One region of the Pseudomonas monachiensis genome, then DNA from elsewhere that is predicted to be linked to it. Evidence: predicted binding sites of a transcription regulator. Region 1 holds the regulator's gene; each other region holds the start of a gene.

Region 1 (5,248 bases):
AACAAGCCATCGAACAGGCCCTGGCCTGCGAAGCCGCGGCGTTTGCCGCCGACAGCCGGATCAAGAACGCCGACGGCACCACCCTCAGTACCCATCAGGGCTGCCGCGTTTATGGCAATAGCCACGGGTTTATCGGCGGTTACGCATCGACTCGCCACAGCCTGAGCTGCGTGATGATCGCCGAGGCCGATGGCCAGATGCAGCGTGATTACTGGTACGACGTGAACCGCCAAGGCAATCTGCTCGCCGACCCGGTGAGCATCGGTCAGCGCGCAGCGCAAAGGGCGGCGAGCCGTCTGGGCGCGCGTCCGGTGCCGACTTGCGAGGTGCCGGTGCTGTTTTCCGCAGAGTTGGCCGGAGGGCTGTTCGGCAGTTTCCTGTCGGCGATTTCCGGCGGCAGCCTGTATCGCAAGTCTTCGTTCCTTGAGGGCACTCTCGGGCAGAAGCTGTTTCCGGAGTGGCTGACCATCGACGAGCGTCCGCATCTGATGCGTGCCATGGGCAGCGCAGCGTTCGACGGTGATGGTTTGGCAACCTACGCCAAACCGTTCGTCGAAAAAGGCGAGTTGGTGTCGTATATCCTCGGCACCTATTCCGGCCGCAAGCTCGGCATGCCGAGCACGGCTAACGCCGGCGGCGTGCACAACCTGTTCGTCACCCATGGCGACGAAGACCAGGCCGCCTTGCTGCGGCGCATGGGACGTGGCTTGCTGGTGACTGAATTGATGGGGCAGGGCCTCAACATGGTGACCGGCGATTACTCCCGTGGTGCAGCGGGTTACTGGGTCGAGAACGGTGAAATCCAGTTCGCGGTGCAGGAAGTGACCATCGCCGGCAACATGCGCGACATGTTCAAGCAGATCGTGGCCGTGGGTAACGATCTTGAATTGCGCAGCAACATTCGCACAGGTTCGGTGCTGATCGAGCGGATGACGGTGGCGGGTAGCTAAGCCTCGGCCGCTGTACAAAAAAAGGCGCGTCACCCATTGGGTGGCGCGCCTTTTTTATTACTACACGGCAAACCCCTTGCAGGAGCGAGCTTGCTCGCGAAGCGGAGTGTCAGGCGACATTGAAGTTGAAAGTGGTGATGCCATCGTCGGAACGCCGCCCGGAGCAGGCTCGCTCCTGCAACGGCTGGGCCTATCTTCTTTTCTGTAGCTTTTATTCGCCTTCGTCGAAGAAGTTGTTGATCAACGCCACCAGCGCATCCAGCGCTTCCTGTTCCTGCTCGCCTTCGGTGCTCAAGTGGATCGTGGTGCCTTTGCCGGCAGCCAGCATCATCATCGCCATGATGCTTTTGCCATCGACCATGGACTCTGGTGTCCGACCGGCCCGGATCTGGCACGGGAACTGACCCGCTACCCCAACGAATTTTGCAGAAGCGCGAGCGTGCAGGCCCAATTTATTGATGATTTCGATTTCCAGAGCAGGCATCGCGATGTGAATCCTTTAGCTGAGGTCGCGGTGGCGGACCTGGACGTTCTTCAGGGATTGTTGCAGCGTCTGCCCCAGACGCTCGGTCAGGTAGACGGAACGGTGATGTCCGCCAGTGCAGCCAATGGCAATGGTGACGTAGGCGCGGTTGCTGGCGGCAAAACGAGGCAGCCACTTTAGCAGGTATGTGGAAATGTCCTGAAACATCTCTTCGACATCCGGCTGTGCCGCCAGGTATTCGGCAACCGGTTGATCGAGCCCGGACTGCTCGCGCAATTCCGGTTTCCAGTAAGGGTTTGGCAGGCAGCGCACATCGAAAACCAGGTCGGCGTCCACCGGCATGCCGCGCTTGAAGCCGAAGGACTCGACCAGGAAGGCAGTTCCCGGCTCGGGCTGATTCAACAGGCGCAGTTTGATGGCGTCGCGCAGCTGGTACAGGTTCAGGCTGGTGGTGTTGATCTTGAGATCGGCAAGGTCGGCAATCGGCCCGAGCAGGGCGCTCTCAACGTTGATGGCTTCGGCCAGCGAACGGTTGGCGTTGCTCAGGGGGTGGCGTCGGCGGGTTTCCGAGAAGCGCTTGAGCAGGGTTTCTTCGTCGGCGTCCAGATACAGCACATCGCACTGGATGTGGCGGGCACGGACTTCCTCGAGCAGGTCGGGAAAGCGTGACAGGTGGCTTGGCAGGTTGCGCGCGTCAATGGAAACGGCGACCAGCGGCTGCAACATCTCGGTATGAACCAGGGCGCGCTCGGCCAGCTCCGGCAGCAGGCCGGCGGGCAGGTTGTCGATGCAGTAGTAGCCGTTATCCTCAAGTACGTTGAGGGCGGTACTTTTACCTGAGCCGGAACGGCCACTGACGATGATCAAGCGCATGATTACTGACCGTTTTGCTCGTTCAGGACAACCTGATACAGGGCTTCGTTACTTGCAGCACTACGCAGCTTTTCACGCACGTCCTTGCGGTCGAGCATGCTGGCGATCTGTCGCAGCAGCTCAAGGTGCGCATCGGTGGCGGCTTCCGGGACCAGCAGCACGAACAGCAGGTCAACCGGCGCACCATCGATGGCGTCGAAATCGATAGGGGCGTCCAGGTGCATCAATGCACTGATGGGCGAAACACAGCCCTTGAGACGGCAATGTGGAATGGCGATGCCGTTACCAAACCCGGTGGAACCGAGTTTTTCACGAGCAATCAGTGCCTCGAAGACATCTTGCATCTCCAGGGCCGGCACTTCGCGGGCGATCAGATTGGCAATTTGTTCGAGGGCTTTCTTTTTACTGCCTCCCGGCACGTTCACCAGGGAACGGCCGGGGGTCAGGATACTTTCAAGTCGGATCATGGGTAGGGAGTGTTAACGACCGGTTGCGCCCTGTAGGAGGCTCTGGGTCTTTTCCTTATGCTTTTTGAGTTGTTTATCCAGCTTGTCGGTGAGTGCGTCGATCGCGGCGTACATATCGGTATGCTCCGCGTTGGCGACCACTTCATTCCCGGGAATATGCAGCGTGGCTTCGATTTTCTGCTTCAGTTTTTCGACGGTCATCGTGACCTGCACATTAGTGATCTTGTCGAAATGTCGCTCCAATCGTTCGAGTTTTTCGCCGATGTAGGTGCGAAGAGGTTCGGTCACTTCCAGTTGGTGTCCACTGATGTTGACTTGCATACAGCTTCTCCTTCGTTGCCAGTGCATAAAGCGGTAGACCAGATGATCTACCACTGGAACGCTGTGGCGTGGCCCTACATCAACCGCTTGCGTTCGCTCGAAGGCGCGATCCCGAGGGATTCGCGGTACTTGGCGACGGTGCGGCGAGCCACCTGAATGCCTTGTGCCTCCAGTAAACCAGCGATCTTGCTGTCACTCAACGGCTTTTTCTGATTTTCCGCTGCAACCAGTTTTTTGATGATCGCCCGGATCGCCGTGGACGAGCATTCGCCGCCTTCGGAGGTGCTTACGTGACTGGAAAAAAAGTACTTCAGTTCATAAATGCCCCGGGGGGTGTGCATGAATTTCTGGGTGGTCACCCGTGAAATCGTCGATTCATGCATGCCGACCGCTTCGGCGATGTCATGCAGGACCAGCGGCTTCATGGCTTCGTCGCCGTACTCCAGGAAGCCGCGCTGATGCTCGACGATCTGGGTGGCAACCTTCATCAGGGTTTCATTGCGGCTCTGCAGGCTCTTGATGAACCAGCGGGCTTCCTGCAGCTGATTGCGCATGAAGGTATTGTCGGCGCTGGTGTCGGCGCGGCGCACGAAACCGGCGTACTGGGCATTGACCCGCAGCCGTGGCACCGACTCCTGATTGAGTTCCACCAGCCAGCGCTCGTTGTCCTTGCGCACGATGACGTCAGGAACGACGTACTCGGCTTCGGTGGACTCGATCTGCGAGCCCGGGCGCGGGTTTAGGCTCTGGACCAGCTCGATGACCTGGCGCAGTTCGTCTTCCTTGAGCTTCATGCGGCGCATCAACTGGCTGTAGTCACGGCTGCCAAGCAGGTCGATGTAATCGCTGACCAGGCGCTTGGCTTCGGCCAGCCAAGGGGTCTTGGCAGGCAGCTGGCGCAATTGCAGCAGCAGGCATTCACCGAGGTTGCGGGCGCCGATGCCGGCTGGCTCGAATTGCTGGATGCGGTGCAGGACGGCTTCGATCTCGTCCAGTTCGATGTCCAGTTCCGGGTCGAAGGCTTCGAGGATTTCCTCGAGGGTTTCGTCCAGGTAGCCCTGATTGTTGATGCAGTCGATCAGGGTCACGGCGATCAGGCGATCGGTGTCGGACATCGGGGCCAGGTTCAGTTGCCACAGCAAGTGGCTCTGCAGGCTTTCGCCGGCCGAGGTGCGGGTGGTGAAGTCCCACTCGTCATCATCATTGCTGGGCAGGCTGCTGGCGCTGGTCTGGTAAACGTCTTCCCACGCGGTGTCGACGGGGAGTTCGTTGGGGATACGCTCGTTCCAGTCACCCTCATCGAGGTTATCAACCGTCGGGGCGCTTTCCTGATAGGAAGGTTCCTGGATGTCAGTGTTGGGCTTTTGTTCGGCGTTGTCGGCCAAGGGATCGGAATTGTCGAAGTCGTCGCCTTCTTCCTGGCGTTCGAGCATCGGATTTGACTCCAGGGCCTCCTGGATTTCCTGTTGCAGGTCCAGGGTCGACAATTGGAGCAGGCGGATGGCCTGTTGCAGCTGCGGTGTCATCGTCAGCTGCTGGCCCATTCTCAAGACTAGCGATGGTTTCATGGCAGGGGCTTAACACCTTATTCGCCGGCGCACATGCGCCATCCACTACAGGGCGCCGGGGCGCCAAACTTAAGCAAATTATATGCCTGAAACTAAAGGGTTTGCCTAGAGCGCTGTAACAATAAAAAACTATAAAGCGGTGTTGCTGCGCTGCCCTTGTTGAGGGCTGACCACGCTTGTCGGCACGGTGAGTGCCCGGGCGATGGCCTGGGCACGACTCAGTGCTTACAGGCGGAACTCATGGCCCAGATACACTTCCTTGACCAGGTCGTTGGCCAGGATGGTCTCTGCGTCGCCCTCGGCGATCAGTTGGCCGTCATTGACGATGTAGGCGGTTTCACAGATATCCAGGGTTTCACGAACGTTGTGGTCCGTGATCAGCACGCCAATGCCCTTGGCCTTGAGGTGGTGAATGATCTGCTTGATGTCGCCGACCGAAATCGGGTCCACGCCGGCGAAGGGTTCGTCGAGGAGGATGAATTTCGGGTTGGTGGCCAGGGCGCGGGCGATTTCCACGCGACGACGCTCGCCGCCGGACAGGCTCATGCCCAGGTTGTCGCGGATGTGGCTGATGTGGAATTCCTG
Region 2 (5,248 bases), 1.1 Mb from region 1:
AGCGCGAACTGGGGCAGAACCTGCACCCGCACATGTTGCGGCACTCCTTCGCCAGCCATTTGCTGGAATCCTCCCAGGACCTGCGCGCAGTACAGGAACTGCTCGGCCACTCGGACATCAAGACTACGCAGATCTACACCCACCTGGACTTCCAGCACCTGGCCACGGTCTACGACAACGCCCACCCAAGGGCCAAACGCATTAAGGGCGACGATTCATGAGCATTCAGTTGATCACCTTCGACCTCGACGACACCTTGTGGGACACCGCCCCCGTCATCGTCAGCGCCGAAGCCGTTTTGCGTGAATGGCTGACCGAGTACGCACCCAACCTTGGGGCGGTGCCGGTGGAGCATCTGTGGACCATTCGTGAGCGCGTGTTGAGCAACGAGCCTGGCCTCAAGCACCGCATCAGCGCATTGCGTCGGCGGGTGCTGTTCCATGCACTCGAAGAGTCTGGCTACACCCATGCAGAAGCCTCGGATCTGGCGGACAAGAGCTTTGAAGTGTTCCTGCATGCCCGGCATCAGATCGAAGTGTTTCCAGAGGTCGAACCGACCCTGGAAATTCTCGCCAACCATTACGCTCTCGGCGTGATCACCAATGGCAACGCCGATGTGCGTCGGCTGGGCCTGGCGGATTACTTCAAGTTTGCGTTGTGCGCCGAAGACATCGGCATCGCCAAACCCGATGCGCGACTGTTTCAGGAGGCCTTGCAGCGTGGTGGCGCGACCGCTGAAACGGCGGTGCACATTGGCGATCATCCGGGCGATGACATTGCCGGTGCGCAGCAGGCGGGAATGCGGGCAATCTGGTTCAACCCGGCGGGCAAGGTCTGGGAAGCCGAACGGTTGCCGGATGCGGAGATTCGCAGCCTGACCGATTTGCCGGCGCTGTTGGCGCGGTGGAACAAGGCCTCAGCCTGACACAGAACCAATGTGGGATCGCCGCACCGCCGCTCCCACAGGGATCACCACAGGTTTCATATTTTTGTTTCAGGCATGAAAAAGCCCGCAGCGACGGCGGGCTTTTTCAGCAAGCGGGTAGCAGGCTCAGATAGGCCGGCTGCCGTACTTGTTGTCCGGTTTCTTGGGCGGATCGGCGACCACATTGGCCTCCACTTCCTGCACCTTGCCACCCTTGGCCAAAAACTCCTCCATGGCCCGCGCGAGAGCATCGCGTTCCTTGTTCTTGGCTTCGACGCTTGGCAATTCATCGACCGATACCGCTGCCTTGGCCTTGCCTTTGGCAGCCGGAACCGGCGCATCACTGCCGTCGTCTTCAGCGACGTCTTCCGCCGCTGCTTCCAGACCTTCTTCGGTTTCGTCGTCGTCGCCTACTTCGAGGTCGTCGTTTTCCAGATCATCGTCGCTCATGTTCTACCTCATGACTTGCGAAAAGCAGATTAGTTATAGCCCAGCTTTGCCCTCTGTCGAAGGCAGCAGGAAAAAATTCAACAGCCGCTGCTGACCAGCGGCTATGCCTCTTCACCGTGTACGGTGGCGAGGACTTTACGGGCACCGCCATGATCACGGTGCTCGCCCAGATAAACGCCTTGCCAGGTCCCCAACGCCAGCTGGCCTGCCGAAATCGGCAAACTGAGCTGACAGCCAAGCACGCTGGCCTTGAAGTGCGCCGGGAGGTCGTCCAGGCCTTCGTCGTTATGCTCATAGCCGTCTGTTCCTTGTGGGATCAGACGATTGAAAAATCGTTCGAAGTCGCGACGTACCGCCGGATCGGCGTTCTCGTTGATGGTCAACGACGCCGAGGTATGCTGCAGCAACAAATGCAACAGACCGACCCGACACGCCTTGAGTTCAGGCAGGCCGGCGAGTAACTCGTCCGTTACCAGATGAAAGCCCCGGGGCCTCGCCCGCAAGGTAATCAGAGTCTGTTGCCACATACAGTTCTCCGCACGTTCGGGGCGCATTCTAGCGCGCTCTGGAAAAAAACAAAGGCCCTAATATTCCTTCAATCCTGTAAGCCTTTGGCTGCACAAAAACACCCGACGTAAACATCGTAAAACCTGTAGGAAAAAACCTTTCAGCCCAGCCTTCAACAACAAATTCCAGACAAAAAAATGCCCGGCAAGCCGGGCAGTTTTTTTAGCGCTTGCTTACAAGTTGTAGCCGCGTTCGTTGTGAAGCGCCAGATCGATGCCGACCGCCTCTTCTTCTTCGTTGATACGCAAGCCCATGACCGCATCCAGCACCTTGAGGATGATGTATGTAGCGATCGCGGTGTAGATCACCGTGAAGCCCACGCCTTTGCACTGAATCCACACTTGCGCGGCGATGTCGGTCACGGTGCCGAAGCCACCCAGGGACGGAGCAGCGAACACACCGGTCAGGATTGCGCCGAGGATACCGCCGATACCGTGCACACCGAAGGCGTCCAGGGAGTCGTCATAGCCGAGCTTGCGCTTGAGGGTGGTGGCGCAGAAGAAGCACACCACGCCAGCCGCCAGACCGATTACCAGCGCGCCCATCGGGCCGACAGTGCCGGCAGCCGGGGTGATTGCCACCAGACCGGCAACCACGCCCGAAGCGATGCCCAGTGCGCTAGGCTTGCCGTGGGTGAGCCACTCGGCAAACATCCAGCCCAGTGCGGCAGCGGCGGTAGCAATCTGAGTTACCAGCATCGCCATGCCGGCGGTGCCATTGGCCGCAGCGGCGGAACCGGCGTTGAAACCGAACCAGCCGACCCACAGCATGGCCGCGCCCATCAGGGTGTAACCGAGGTTGTGCGGAGCCATCGGCGTGGTCGGAAAGCCCTTGCGCTTGCCCAACACCAGGCAGGCAACCAGACCAGCCACACCGGCGTTGATGTGCACCACTGTACCGCCGGCGAAATCGAGCACGCCCCAGTCCCACATCAGGCCGCCGTTGCCGGACCAGACCATGTGTGCGATCGGCGCATACACCAGGGTGAACCAGATGCCCATGAACACCAGCATCGCGGAGAACTTCATCCGCTCGGCGAACGCACCGACGATCAGCGCCGGGGTGATGATCGCGAAGGTCATCTGGAAGGTGACGAATACCGCCTCAGGGAACAGCGCCGCAGGGCCGGTCAGGCTGGCTGGCGTGATGCCGGCGAGGAATGCCTTGCCCATGCCGCCGAAGAACGAGTTGAAGTTGACGACGCCTTGCTCCATGCCCGTGGTGTCGAACGCGATGCTGTAGCCATAAATGACCCACAGGACGCTGATCAGACCGGTAATGGCGAAGCACTGCATCATCACGGAAAGAATGTTTTTCGACCGAACCATGCCGCCGTAGAACAGCGCGAGGCCGGGAATGGTCATAAACAGCACCAAGGCCGTCGAGGTCATCATCCAGGCGGTGTCGCCGGAGTTGAGGACTGGGGCCGCCACTTCGTCTGCCGCCAGAGCAAGGCTGGGCATTACGATGGACAACAGGGCTCCTAGCCCTGCGAATTTACGCAGAGTCATATTGTTTTCTCCTGGGGCGTTGGGTTTGTGGCGGCTTAGATTGCGTCGGTATCGGTTTCGCCGGTACGGATGCGAATCGCCTGTTCCAGATTGACCACGAAGATCTTGCCGTCACCGATCTTGCCGGTGTTGGCAGCCTTGGTGATGGCCTCGATTACCCGGTCCAGATCCTTGTCGTCGATGGCGACGTCGATCTTCACCTTGGGCAGGAAATCGACCACGTATTCCGCGCCGCGATACAGCTCGGTGTGACCCTTCTGCCGACCAAAGCCTTTGACTTCAGTGACGGTAATGCCCTGCACGCCGATCTCGGACAGCGACTCGCGTACGTCGTCCAGCTTGAACGGCTTGATGATGGCAGTGACTAGCTTCATGAAAACTCTCTCCCGAATTGGTGGACTTGCCCCAGGAAAACAAACCCGTCTCAAGTCTAAGCGCAGTGCCTGGCTTTGTAACGCATCGTCGGCCCTGACCTGCCCGTCCGACGCTCCTCACGAAACACTCCCCCGCTTCGCTTGGCGCACTGCGTTCGTCACAGTGACTGCATCAGTGCATGGGTCATCAGGGTCTAAGCAGAAAGCTTGCCATCTCCACAAAAACTACTGTTTTCAAGCCTTTACCCGCAGATGACTGCTACTTCGCAACAACACCCGACGCGATACGCACAACAACGGTGCGACACCGTCCGTCCCCATGCGCGAAAAGTGTGCATCCCTTGCCCGCGCAAATGACTATAGACACTGCGTGATACACTGCCCGTCATTGTTTCCAGGACATTGCCCATGCTCGCGCCAAAAGACTTCCTCGACGCCCTCACCGGCACCGCCTCCCGCCTCTTCAGCGGCGACACGCCTCTGCCGAAAGCTGAAATCGAAAGCCAGTTCAAAATGCTGCTGCAGAGCGGCTTCAGCAAACTGGATCTGGTGAGCCGGGAAGAATTCGATAGCCAGATGGTCGTGCTGGCACGCACGCGGGCTCGGCTGGAGAGCCTTGAGGCGAAGGTGGCGGAGCTGGAAGCGAAGCTGAATCCGCCGACTGAATAAATTCTGATGTGAAATGCAGTCCCCCTGTGGGAGCGAGCCTGCTCGCGATTGAAGGTCGGCACGACCTTGCACTTCACCTGTAGGAGCTGCCGCAGGCTGTGATCTTTTGATCGCAAGCCCCGCAACAATCCCGGCAACGTCCTACAAACATCACACCGCCGTCCGATTGCGCCGCAGATCTCCGGTTCCTAAGCTCACCCTCAGCTGAATGTTCAGCACTGGGTTTGGCGACCCGGAAGCTAAAGGAGCATGACGACCATCGACGCAAGTCATGGCGGTTGTGCGTGGGAGATCTCCGGGTCTGCCGGGTTCCTTTTGCTCCGGTTCGCCAACCCGCGTACAACTGCCACCCAATTGTTTGGCGACAATTGCCGGCAGCCCTTAAGCAAAAGGAGCTGTATCAATGAATCGAGATGATGCTTACCTGATTCCGCAAGTCTTCACCCGCCACAAACTCCACCTCCACGCCCTCCTTATACAAAACCAACCCTGGTTCAGCGCCCGCGACCTAGGGCGACTGCTACGCATCTACCTCAACGACCGCCAAGTCCGAAAACTCGACCCCGACCAATACCAAACAGCCAAAACCCTCATCCACGGACATATCGAAAACACCCTGCTGGTCAGCGAATCCGGCGTCTACGCATTACTGGTCTACCACTACTGCCCCGAGTACCGAGCTCTGCGTGAATGGCTCACCCACGAAGTTGTTCCCGCCCTGCGAGATGCCCAATACCCCACCACAACCGAAC
Region 3 (5,248 bases), 590 kb from region 1:
ATGGTCATCGGGACCTCTTTTAGGGCAGAGCATGCGCAAAAAAACGCTGGTACGGGCAAAATGCAAAAACCAAACCAAGGCTCCGAAAAGAAGCGCTCAAGGCCTGAAACAGGCGTTTGACGCTCGTTTGCGTGGCGTTCTGCCAGCTTTCGCGGGTACTTTCGAACCAAAATGGGTTGGAATGTGAGTGCGGTGCAAGCTATTGCACCAATATAGTGCGCAAACCTGAATGAGGTTAGAAAAGTCTCAGGAAAGGATTTTTTTCTTCGCCAGGTTTGTCGCTGAGCGGGCATTCCGGCCGCTGGCCGTAGTCTTCGAGGACACAGGGTTTGATTCTGCGCTTCTGGGCGAGAGACGTGCGCTGCATGTGGAAAGGCTGGCTGGCGGTGCGTTCGACGATGCGTCCCTGTTCGTCGAGGATTTCCACGGACAGGGTATGGCTGCCGCGATCGATGTTGCTCAAGGCGAACACCGGGCTCAGGCCGGGGTCGGCGGTGGGCTGGCCGTCGAGCAGCAACCGGTAACGGTGGCCGGGTTGCAGGGCGGGTTCGTTGGTGGCGCTGATGATGACTTCGCCGGTGTTGCTACGGATGGTTGCGTCGGGTTCCGGGATCAGGATGCGCAGCACCTCATAGTGGAACAGCGCTTGTACTTCGGGGCTGCTCTGGGCAAGCGATGGCGCTGCACTGGTGGGAGTGGCCGCTATTCGATTGCTCGTTATCAGTGGTACGCGCCTGGCGTCGCCGGGTTTGGGCTGGTCGGTGAAAACCCGATTGCCCTGAGCATCGAGATACATGAAGACCTCTGCCGAGGCGGGCAGGGCGATCAGGCAGGCGATCAGTAACCAGGCCTTCAAGGCTTGTGCACCCGCTGTACGGTGAATGTCACCGCCGGGCTCTGCTGCACAACATTTTCGCCATCGATCACTTGTACGGCGAGACGGTGTTCGCCGCGATCGATGTTCACCAGTTGCAGGGTCGGTACATTGCCTGGCTCGCCGTAGGGTTGACCGTCCAGCAGCAGGCGCAACAGGTGAGGGCGTTGCAGGTGCGGTTTGATCAGTACGTTTATCGTGAAGGTGCCATTGTTGGCGCGTAACGCTTCTGTGGTGGGCAGGCCGGTGAGTTCCAGTTTTTCGTAGGCGCCGTGGATTGGCTCGGGGATATTGCCTGCCTGAGGTTGCGCAAGATCGCCGGGTGGTTGGCGCTCGATGCTGTTGAGTGGTGGCAGATCCACCGCCCGGGCTTCAACGCCATCGGGCGGTTGGTTGCTGTAGGCGGTATTACCGGCAGCATCGGTGTATCTGTAGATTTGGGCCATCACAGGAAAAATGAAGGACAGCAGTAGAAGGAGTAAAAGTGGCCGCATTCGGACTTCCTGTGTGAAGCAAGGACTACTCCGCCAATGGAATGCCTTCGCTGCCAGCATAGAACACAACAAGTTCTACCGGTTCATCGCCGGTGACGCCGCGATGGGTGATGTTGACCATTTCGGCCAGCGCTTCGCCTGGTTTGATACGCCGGGTCTGGCCGCTGTTCCTGTCTTCGACTATCAGCTCGCCAGAGAGGATGTAAGCCGCGTTGGGAATCGGATGAGTGTGCCAGGGGAGTTTGCTATTGGCAGGGATCGTGAGTTTGAGCACGGTCAGTTCGGGCGCGGCGTCCGGGTAGCGAATGTAAGGTGTGTTATCCCACGACTTGCTGCTTTGCAGCAGGATTTCCCGTTTGATTTCTGTCGGCTGGGGGATTGTGTTGCAGCCCAGGAGGGCGAAGGTGGTGAGAGCGGCCAGTAGCGTCTTGAGTGGGAAGGTTTTCATCATTCCATCCGTTGATTGCAGGTAGTGAGCAGGCTACGAGTCATTCAAGTTGGTTGATGCCGGACGATGCCGTGTGTGCCCGAGGAGATGTCGGGTTTCATTGTCGGAAGTTGCCCACAAAAAAGGCCTCCCGAAGGAGGCCTCTTTTTGTCACGCCGCGTGTTGCGACGCTACCGGATCAGCAGCTGTAGTACAGCTCGTATTCCAGTGGGTGTACGAAGGTACGTACCTTGATTTCTTCTTCGCTTTTCAGGGCGATGTAAGCGTCGATGAAGTCGTCGCTGAAAACGCCGCCTTTGGTCAGGAACGCACGACCTTTGTCCAGCTCTTCCAGGGCTTCTTTCAGGCTGCCGCAAACTTGTGGGATCTCTTTGGCCTCTTCAGGCGGCAGGTCATACAGGTTTTTGTCAGCAGCGTCGCCAGGGTGGATCTTGTTCTGGATGCCGTCCAGGCCAGCCATCAGCAGTGCGGCGAAGCACAGGTACGGGTTGGCAGCCGGATCCGGGAAGCGTGCTTCGATACGGCGGGCTTTCGGGCTCGACACGTAAGGAATACGGATCGAAGCGGAGCGGTTGCGAGCCGAGTAGGCCAGCATCACTGGAGCTTCGAAGCCTGGAACCAGACGCTTGTAGGAGTTGGTTGCCGGGTTGGTGAAGCCGTTCAGGGCCTTACCGTGCTTGATGATGCCGCCGATGAAGTACAGGGCGGTGTCGGACAGGCCGGCATAGCCTTCGCCTGCGAAGGTGTTCTTGCCATCTTTCCAGATGGACATGTGTACGTGCATACCCGAGCCGTTGTCGCCGTACAGAGGCTTAGGCATGAAGGTCGCGGTACGGCCGTAGGCATCGGCAACGTTGTGCACGACGTACTTCAGGGTTTGGGTTTCGTCGGCTTTCTTCACCAGGGTGTTGAACTTGACGCCGATTTCGTTCTGTCCGGCAGTCGCCACTTCGTGGTGGTGAACTTCGACGGTCAGGCCCATTTCTTCCAGTGCGTTGCACATGGAGGTACGGATTTCGTGGTCATGGTCGAACGGCGGAACCGGGAAGTAGCCGCCTTTGACGCCTGGACGGTGGCCTTTGTTGCCGCCTTCGATGTCCTGGTCGGACATCCACGAACCTTGTTCGGAGTAGATCTTGAACATGGAGCCGGAAATGTCGGACTTGAACTTCACCTGGTCGAAGATGAAGAACTCTGGCTCTGGACCTGCGTATACGGTGTCACCGATAGCGGTGGCTTTCAGGTGCTCTTCGGCGCGCTTGGCGATCGCACGTGGGTCGCGGTCGTAGCCTTGCATGCTCGAAGGTTCGATGATGTCGCAGACCAGGATCAGGGTCGGTTCTTCGGTGAACGGATCCAGGACGGCGGTGGAGTCGTCCGGCATCAGGATCATGTCGGAGGCTTCGATGCCTTTCCAGCCAGCGATGGAGGAACCGTCGAACATTTTGCCGACTTCGAAGAAGTCGTCATCCAGCGCATCGCGAGCCGGCATGGTCACGTGGTGCTGAGTGCCTTTGGTGTCCGTGAAGCGCAGATCAATCCACTTGACGTCATGATCTTTGATGAGTTGAACCGACTTCGACATAGTGTCCTCCGGGTGGCTTCGGGCTAGTAGTGGATGCCCTTAAATGTGGGTGATGCCGGCGCGAATACTCTGCCAAGGCAACCTGCCTCACAAGGGAGCAAATTGCATGCCAGTGCCCCAGCATGGGTTTTTTGCCCCAAAAACACGCTTGCGGGGGCATATTGCGCTTTAAAGCAGAAAATCTCGCCCTGTAATGTGGCGCCGCTTCCTACAAATGACCTGTTTTGGTGCGCGCGAAACCTTCTGCACATTAACTGGTTAAACCTTGAGCAATTTCCGCTATAATCCGCGCCCCCCTTTTTCGGCAGGCCATGCGCGCGCTGTTTCCATGAAATTAATCGTAAAAGTCTTCCCCGAGATCACCATCAAGAGCCGCCCGGTACGGATGCGTTTCATCCGTCAATTGGCCAAGAACATCCGTGCCGTGCTCCGCGATCTGGACCCGGCCGTGGTGGTGAACGGCGTGTGGGACAACCTCGAGCTGGAAACCCGTGTCAGCGACCCAAAGGCCTTGAAGGAGATGGGCGAACGCCTGAGCTGCATGCCGGGCATCGCGCATTTCCTGCAAATCGATGAGTACCCGCTGGGCGATTTCGACGACATCGTTGAAAAGTGCAAGCAGCACTACGGTGATGCACTGGCCGGCAAGATCTTCTCGGTACGTTGCAAGCGCGCCGGCAAGCACCCGTTCAGCTCGATCGATATCGAAAAATATGTCGGCAGCCAGTTGCGCCGTCAGTGTGGTGCCGCCGGGATCGACCTGAAAAAGCCGGAAATCGAAGTCCGGATCGAAGTTCGCGACCAACGGTTGTTCGTGATCCACAGCCAGCACAACGGCATCGGCGGATATCCGCTGGGCGCGCTGGAGCAGACCCTGGTGCTGATGTCCGGTGGCTTCGACTCCACCGTGGCGGCCTACCAGATCATGCGCCGCGGCCTGATGGCGCATTTCTGCTTCTTCAATCTGGGCGGACGTGCCCACGAACTGGGCGTCATGGAAGTCGCGCATTTCATCTGGAAGAAGTACGGCAGCTCCCAGCGCGTGCTATTTGTCAGTGTGCCGTTCGAAGAAGTGCTGGGCGAAATTCTCGGCAAAGTCGATAACAGTCATATGGGCGTAGTATTGAAGCGTATGATGTTGCGCGCTTCGTCCCAAATTGCCGATCGACTGCACATCGACGCACTGGTCACCGGTGAGGCGATCTCCCAGGTGTCGAGCCAGACGTTGCCGAACCTGTCAGTGATCGACTGCGTGACCGACAAACTGGTCCTGCGCCCACTGATCGTCGCGCACAAGCAGGACATTATCGACACGGCCAACGAAATCGGCACCGCCGATTTCGCCCGGCACATGCCGGAATACTGCGGCGTCATCTCGGTCAATCCGAAGACCGCGGCCAAGCGCCATCGCGTCGAGCATGAAGAGAAAGAATTCGATATGGCGGTACTCGAGCGTGCGCTCGAAAACGCCAAGCTGGTGCCGATCGATCGCGTGATCGATGAACTGGGCCAGGATTTGCAGATTGAAGAAGTCAGCGAAGCGCTGGCCGGTCAGATCGTCATCGACATCCGTCACCCGGATGCCGCTGAAGACGACCCGCTGGACCTCGCTGGCATCGAGGTACAAACGATGCCGTTTTATGCAGTTAACGCTCGTTTCAAGGAACTGGACCCTACTCGCCAGTACCTGCTGTATTGCGACAAAGGCGTGATGAGTCGCCTGCATGCCCACCATTTGCTCAGTGAGGGGCATGCCAATGTGCGCGTTTATCGACCGAGCTAAGTGCCCGGGGCTGTTTGCCTGTGGCCTGCGTCACCGGCCCCCCGATGCCACCGTCAAGCTGTAA
Region 4 (5,248 bases), 700 kb from region 1:
CGGGTTGCCGGCAACGGTGATGGACACGGTGCCGTCGCGGCCGACCGTGAAGGTCTGCGCTTCGTTCGGAATGACAATGGCCGGCTCCAGGGCAAAGCCGCTGGCATTGACGATCTGGCCGTTGGAGTCCAGGTGGAACGTACCGTCACGGGTATAGGACGTGGTGCCGTCCGGTTGCAGGATCTGGAAGAAACCGCGACCGTCGATGGCCATGTCCAGCGGCTGCTCGGTGGTTTGCAAGCTGCCGGCGGTGAAGTTTTTCTGGGTGCCGACGATGCGCACACCGGTACCCAGTTGCAGGCCCGACGGCAGTTCGCTGTCCTGGGTCGACTGGGCGCCAGGCTGGCGCTTGATCTGGTAGAGCAAATCCTGGAACTCGGCGCGGTCACGTTTGAAACCCGTGGTCGACACGTTGGCCAGGTTGTTGGAAATGGTCGTCAGGTTGGTGTCCTGGGCGGACAGACCTGTCTTGGCAACCCATAGAGCCGGAAGCATTCGATTCTCCTCGTGCGCCTGTTTTACGGCGCGACGTTCTGGTAATTAGCTGATCTGCAAGACCCGAGCCATGGCCTGGTCATCGTCTTTGGCGGTGTTCATCATCTTGATGTGCAGCTCGAACTGCTTGGCCAAGGCCAGTACCGAGGTCATCTCTTCCACGGCATTGACGTTGCTCGACTCGAGGAAACCGGACACCAGCTTGACGTTGGCATCGGCCTGCGCCGGTTGGCCGTCCTTGGTATGGATCGAACCATCCAGACCCTTGGTCATGTTCTTGAGGTCCGGGTTGACCAGCTTGATGCGGTCGACTTCCGCCATCACCCGGGGACCTTCGCCCAACGCACGGATGCTGATGGTGCCATCCTCGCCGACTTCGATCTGCTGCTCCGGCGGTACGGCAATCGGCCCGCCATTGCCTATGACCGGCATGCCGTTGCCGGCGCGCAACACGCCCAGGGCGTCAACGTTCAGGCTGCCGGTGCGCACGTAGCTTTCAGTGCCATCGGGCGTCTGCACGGCAATCCAGCCGTTGCCTTGCACGGCAACGTCGAGGTCGCGACCGGTTTCCACCAGTGAACCAGGGGAGAAATCCGTGCCCGGGCGTTCGGACATGGCAAACGCACGCGCCGGAAAGCTGTCACCGAACACCGGCATCGAACGGGCTTGCTCCAGGTCTTTCTGGAAACCGTTGGTGGAGATGTTCGCGAGGTTGTTGGCATGAGCCTTTTGCGCCAGTGCATTCTGGCTGGCGCCGGTCATTGCCACATAAAGGTACTTGTCCACAATTGTTCCTCTGCCTGCCGGACGTTTGCCGTCCACTGCTGTACTGCTGAGCCATAAGCAATTTGCAGACCAACTTGTTTTTGGCAGCGCGAGGCCCGGCAAACAGGGGACTTTGAGGAATCAGAAGGGAATGGTGATTTGTATCAGAGACGAAAAACCGGCGGTGTCATGCCGCTTCGCGGCAACGGATCAAAAGATCGCAGCCTTCGGCAGCTCCTACAGGGTTCGACGTAGGAGCTGCCGAAGGCTGCGATCTTTTGATCTTAAATGCTGTTGTCCTTACCCACCTCATACTCACGCAACTTGTTGGCAATGGTGGTATGCGAAACCCCCAGGCGCTTGCCCAGTTGCCGACTGCTCGGATGCTCGGAATACAGCCGCTCCAGCACCGCCTTCTCGAAACGTCCAACGATCTCGTCCAGCCCTCCTTCCAGCGAAAAGTCGCCAAGGGGCTGACGCACGCCATAGTCCGGCAAACGAATGTGCTCGGCCTTGACCGTGCCGCCGTCGCACAGGGAAACCGCCTGGAACAGCACGTTCTCCAGTTGCCGTACGTTACCCGGCCAATGGTAATGACTGAGCCGCTCCATGGCCGCCGGGGCCAGTTTCGGCAGCGGGCAACCAATCTGCCGGCTGGCCTGGTCGAGGAAGTGCTCCACCAGCGGCGTCAAACCGTCGAGGCATTCGCGCAACGGCGGGATGTGCAGCGACAACACATTCAAGCGGTGATAGAGGTCCTGGCGGAACTCGCCGCGAGCGCACAATTCGGACAGGTCGACCTGGGTCGCGCAGATCACTCGCACGTCGAGGTAGACCTCTTCATCACTGCCTACACGGCGGAAGCAGCCGTCCTGCAGGAAGCGCAGCAATTTCACCTGCAAGCGCGGGCTCATCTCCCCGACGCCATCGAGAAACAGCGTACCGCCCGCCGTCAGTTCCAGCAGCCCGAGCTTGCCTTCGGCCCGCGCCCCTTCGAATGCACCGGGGCCGTAACCGAACAATTCCGTCTCGGCCATGGACTCTGGCAGACCGGCGCAGTTGAGCGCCATCAACGGCGATTGCCCACGAGGACTGGCCAGATGGCAGGCCCGCGCCAGCAATTCCTTGCCGGTGCCAGTCTCCCCTTCTATTAACAGCGGCGCATCCAGCGGCGCCATGCGCCGGGCTTCGCGCACCACGGCGGCCATGACTTTCGAGCTTTGGAAGATGCTGTCGAAACCACGCAGCTCCTGCTTGCGCACGTTGTAGATGCGCTCGCCCACCCGGTCGGCGCGGTGCAGCGTCAGCACCGCGCCAGCCATGGCCTCGCTGTCGTCATGCTCCGATTGCAGCGGCGCGATGTCGGCCAGGAACACATCGCCCTTGACCTTGACCCGCAACCCGTTGATCCGCGACTTGTTGGCACGCACCAGTTCCGGCAAATCGAAATCCTCGGCGTAGCGCGACAGGGGAATCCCCGGCACTTCGTCGACCCGCACCCCGAGCAACTGCGCCGCTGCCCGGTTGGCCGCGACGATGGAACCGCCCATGTCGATCGACAACACAGGGAATTCCAGCGCACCAAGCAGTGCATTGAGCTCCATGTGCCGACGCTCGCTGGGCATCAGTCCTACACGCTTGACGCCAAACACCCCGGCAATCGCTTCAAATTTCGGACGCAAGGCCTGGAACTGAATGTTGATCAGGTTCGGGCAATGCAGGTAGATGGCGTTGCCATGCTCACCGCCCACCTCACCGCGGGCCACGTTGATCCCGTACTCCACCAACAGGTTGAGAATGTCGCGCAGGATGCCGATGCGGTTCTGGCAGTGGACTTTGATACGCATATAAAGACCCGAAAAGCGATGAATAAGGTTGGTATCAACGCAAACCCTATGGGAATGGCGGTGCGACGATTCGACTTGCTCGCGAAGGCGGCCTGCCTGATACATCAATGTTGGACGTGCCAGCGCTTTCGCGAGCAAGCCCGCTCCCACAGGGGTATTGCGGTGCGCGCTCGATCGCATTTTTCTTTCGAGTCGCTCAGATAGTCGTCAAGATTATGTGACAGGCAAAGCGTTTTTCAAACCGGGAAATCTCAATAGCTGCGCGATCGCGACCAATTCGTAACGAAAACTTTACGAAATTTACGGTTTTTTCCTACGCGTGTCGCTGCTCACCTGCTGCAACAATGCAATCCTTGGGGTATTTCTAGGTCCATAGCAGTACATAACAAGAACGAAATCCCCTAGCAGGAGAGCAGCATGAAGCAGACGCAATACGTGGCTCGCGAGCCCGATGCGCAAGGTTTTATCGACTACCCCGCCGAAGAACACGCGGTGTGGAACACGCTGATCACCCGTCAACTGAAAGTGATCGAAGGGCGTGCGTGCCAGGAGTACCTGGACGGTATCGAAAAACTCGGACTGCCCCACGACCGCATTCCTCAACTCGGCGAAATCAACAAGGTCCTCGGTGAAACCACCGGCTGGCAGGTTGCCCGGGTTCCCGCACTGATTCCCTTCCAGACCTTTTTCGAATTGCTGGCCAGCAAGCAGTTTCCAGTGGCGACCTTTATTCGCACCCGCGAAGAACTGGACTACCTGCAAGAGCCGGACATTTTCCACGAGATCTTCGGTCACTGCCCGCTGCTGACCAACCCGTGGTTCGCTGAATTCACCCACACCTACGGCAAGCTCGGCCTCGAGGCGACCAAGGAAGAACGCGTGTACCTGGCGCGCCTGTACTGGATGACCATCGAGTTCGGTCTGGTCGACACCCCGCAAGGCCAGCGCATCTACGGCGGCGGCATTCTGTCTTCTCCGAAAGAGACCGTGTATTGCCTGTCGGACGAGCCTGAGCATCAGGCGTTCGATCCGCTGGAATGCATGCGCACGCCCTACCGCATCGACATCCTGCAGCCAGTGTACTTCGCATTGCCAAATCTCAAGCGTCTGTTCGACCTCGCTCATGAAGACATCATGGGCATGGTCAAGCAAGCGATGCAGATGGGTCTGCACGCACCGAAATTTCCGCCAAAACCAAAAGCCGCGTGATCCGCCGCTTTTAAAATCAAGTGAGCCTGTCAGAAACCATCGCTTTGGATTAGCGTGGTAGCACTGAGGGCCGATTTTCCAACATTCGATTTCAGGAACACATCATGACCGCATTAACTCAAGCCCATTGCGAAGCCTGCCGCGCCGACGCCCCACAAGTCAGCGACGAAGAATTGCCGATCCTGATCAAGCAGATCCCGGACTGGAACATCGAAGTACGCGACAGCATCATGCAGCTGGAAAAGGTCTTCCTGTTCAAGAACTTCAAGCACGCCCTGGCGTTCACCAACGCCGTCGGTGAAATCTCCGAGGCCGAAGGCCACCACCCAGGCCTGCTGACCGAGTGGGGCAAAGTGACCGTGACCTGGTGGAGCCACTCGATCAAGGGCCTGCACCGCAACGACTTCATCATGGCCGCGCGCACTGACGAAGTGGCGAAGAATGCCGAGGGGCGCAAGTAATGCATTTCGACGCCATCGGTCGAGTGCCTGGCGACCCGATCCTGGGCCTGATGGAGGCCTATGCGCAGGACCCGAATCCGCGCAAGTTCGATCTGGGCGTGGGGGTCTACAAGGACGCCCAGGGCCTGACGCCGATTCTCCAGTCGGTGAAGCTGGCCGAGCAGCGCCTGGTGGATCGCCAGTCCACCAAGACCTACATCGGTGGTCACGGCGAACCGGCGTTCGGCAAAGCGATCAATGAGCTGGTGCTGGGTGCCGACTCGAAACTGATCAGCGCACAACGCGCCGGCGCCACCCAGACGCCGGGCGGCACCGGGGCTTTGCGCCTGAGCGCGGACTTCATCGCCCAATGCCTGCCGGGGCGCGGCGTATGGTTGAGCAACCCGACCTGGCCGATCCACGAAACGATTTTCGCGGCAGCCAAGGTCAAGGTCAGCCACTACCCGTACGTGGGCAGTGACAACCGTCTCG

The links. The regulator sigma-54, encoded in region 1, starts transcription at its own class of promoters, with help from an activator protein. The targets are predictions, from matches to a motif close to ANTGGCATNNANNTTGCTNT.
Positions count from the first base shown of each region.
Region 2: glnK (P-II family nitrogen regulator) is a predicted target of sigma-54. The motif match lies at 4,023-4,042, and genes of this name have one in related genera.
Region 3: glnA (type I glutamate--ammonia ligase) is a predicted target of sigma-54. The motif match lies at 3,496-3,515, and genes of this name have one in related genera.
Region 4: ACMDB8_RS06905 (flagellar basal body rod protein FlgF) is a predicted target of sigma-54. The motif match lies at 1,336-1,355, and genes of this name have one in related genera.

Region 1 covers NZ_CP178857.1:848,303-853,550, forward strand. The annotation lists gene pmbA (metalloprotease PmbA) at 1-950, shown strand, start outside; gene ACMDB8_RS03660 (HPr family phosphocarrier protein) at 1,162-1,434, opposite strand; gene rapZ (RNase adapter RapZ) at 1,450-2,307, opposite strand; gene ptsN (PTS IIA-like nitrogen regulatory protein PtsN) at 2,310-2,774, opposite strand; gene hpf (ribosome hibernation-promoting factor, HPF/YfiA family) at 2,787-3,095, opposite strand; gene ACMDB8_RS03680 (RNA polymerase factor sigma-54) at 3,170-4,663, opposite strand; gene lptB (LPS export ABC transporter ATP-binding protein) at 4,889-5,248, opposite strand, start outside.
Region 2 covers NZ_CP178857.1:5,991,155-5,996,402, forward strand. The annotation lists gene xerC (tyrosine recombinase XerC) at 1-221, shown strand, start outside; gene ACMDB8_RS27055 (HAD family hydrolase) at 218-925, shown strand; gene sutA (transcriptional regulator SutA) at 1,052-1,375, opposite strand; gene ACMDB8_RS27065 (secondary thiamine-phosphate synthase enzyme YjbQ) at 1,477-1,902, opposite strand; gene ACMDB8_RS27070 (ammonium transporter) at 2,116-3,453, opposite strand; gene glnK (P-II family nitrogen regulator) at 3,489-3,827, opposite strand; gene ACMDB8_RS27080 (accessory factor UbiK family protein) at 4,236-4,496, shown strand; gene ACMDB8_RS27085 (BRO-N domain-containing protein) at 4,900-5,248, shown strand, end outside.
Region 3 covers NZ_CP178857.1:256,888-262,135, forward strand. The annotation lists gene glnL (nitrogen regulation protein NR(II)) at 1-8, opposite strand, end outside; gene ACMDB8_RS01125 (DUF4124 domain-containing protein) at 236-856, opposite strand; gene ACMDB8_RS01130 (DUF4124 domain-containing protein) at 853-1,368, opposite strand; gene ACMDB8_RS01135 (cupin domain-containing protein) at 1,394-1,816, opposite strand; gene glnA (type I glutamate--ammonia ligase) at 1,995-3,401, opposite strand; gene thiI (tRNA uracil 4-sulfurtransferase ThiI) at 3,730-5,184, shown strand.
Region 4 covers NZ_CP178857.1:1,548,574-1,553,821, reverse strand. The annotation lists gene flgG (flagellar basal-body rod protein FlgG) at 1-495, opposite strand, end outside; gene ACMDB8_RS06905 (flagellar basal body rod protein FlgF) at 541-1,281, opposite strand; gene ACMDB8_RS06900 (sigma-54-dependent transcriptional regulator) at 1,545-3,107, opposite strand; gene phhA (phenylalanine 4-monooxygenase) at 3,525-4,316, shown strand; gene ACMDB8_RS06890 (4a-hydroxytetrahydrobiopterin dehydratase) at 4,421-4,777, shown strand; gene ACMDB8_RS06885 (amino acid aminotransferase) at 4,777-5,248, shown strand, end outside.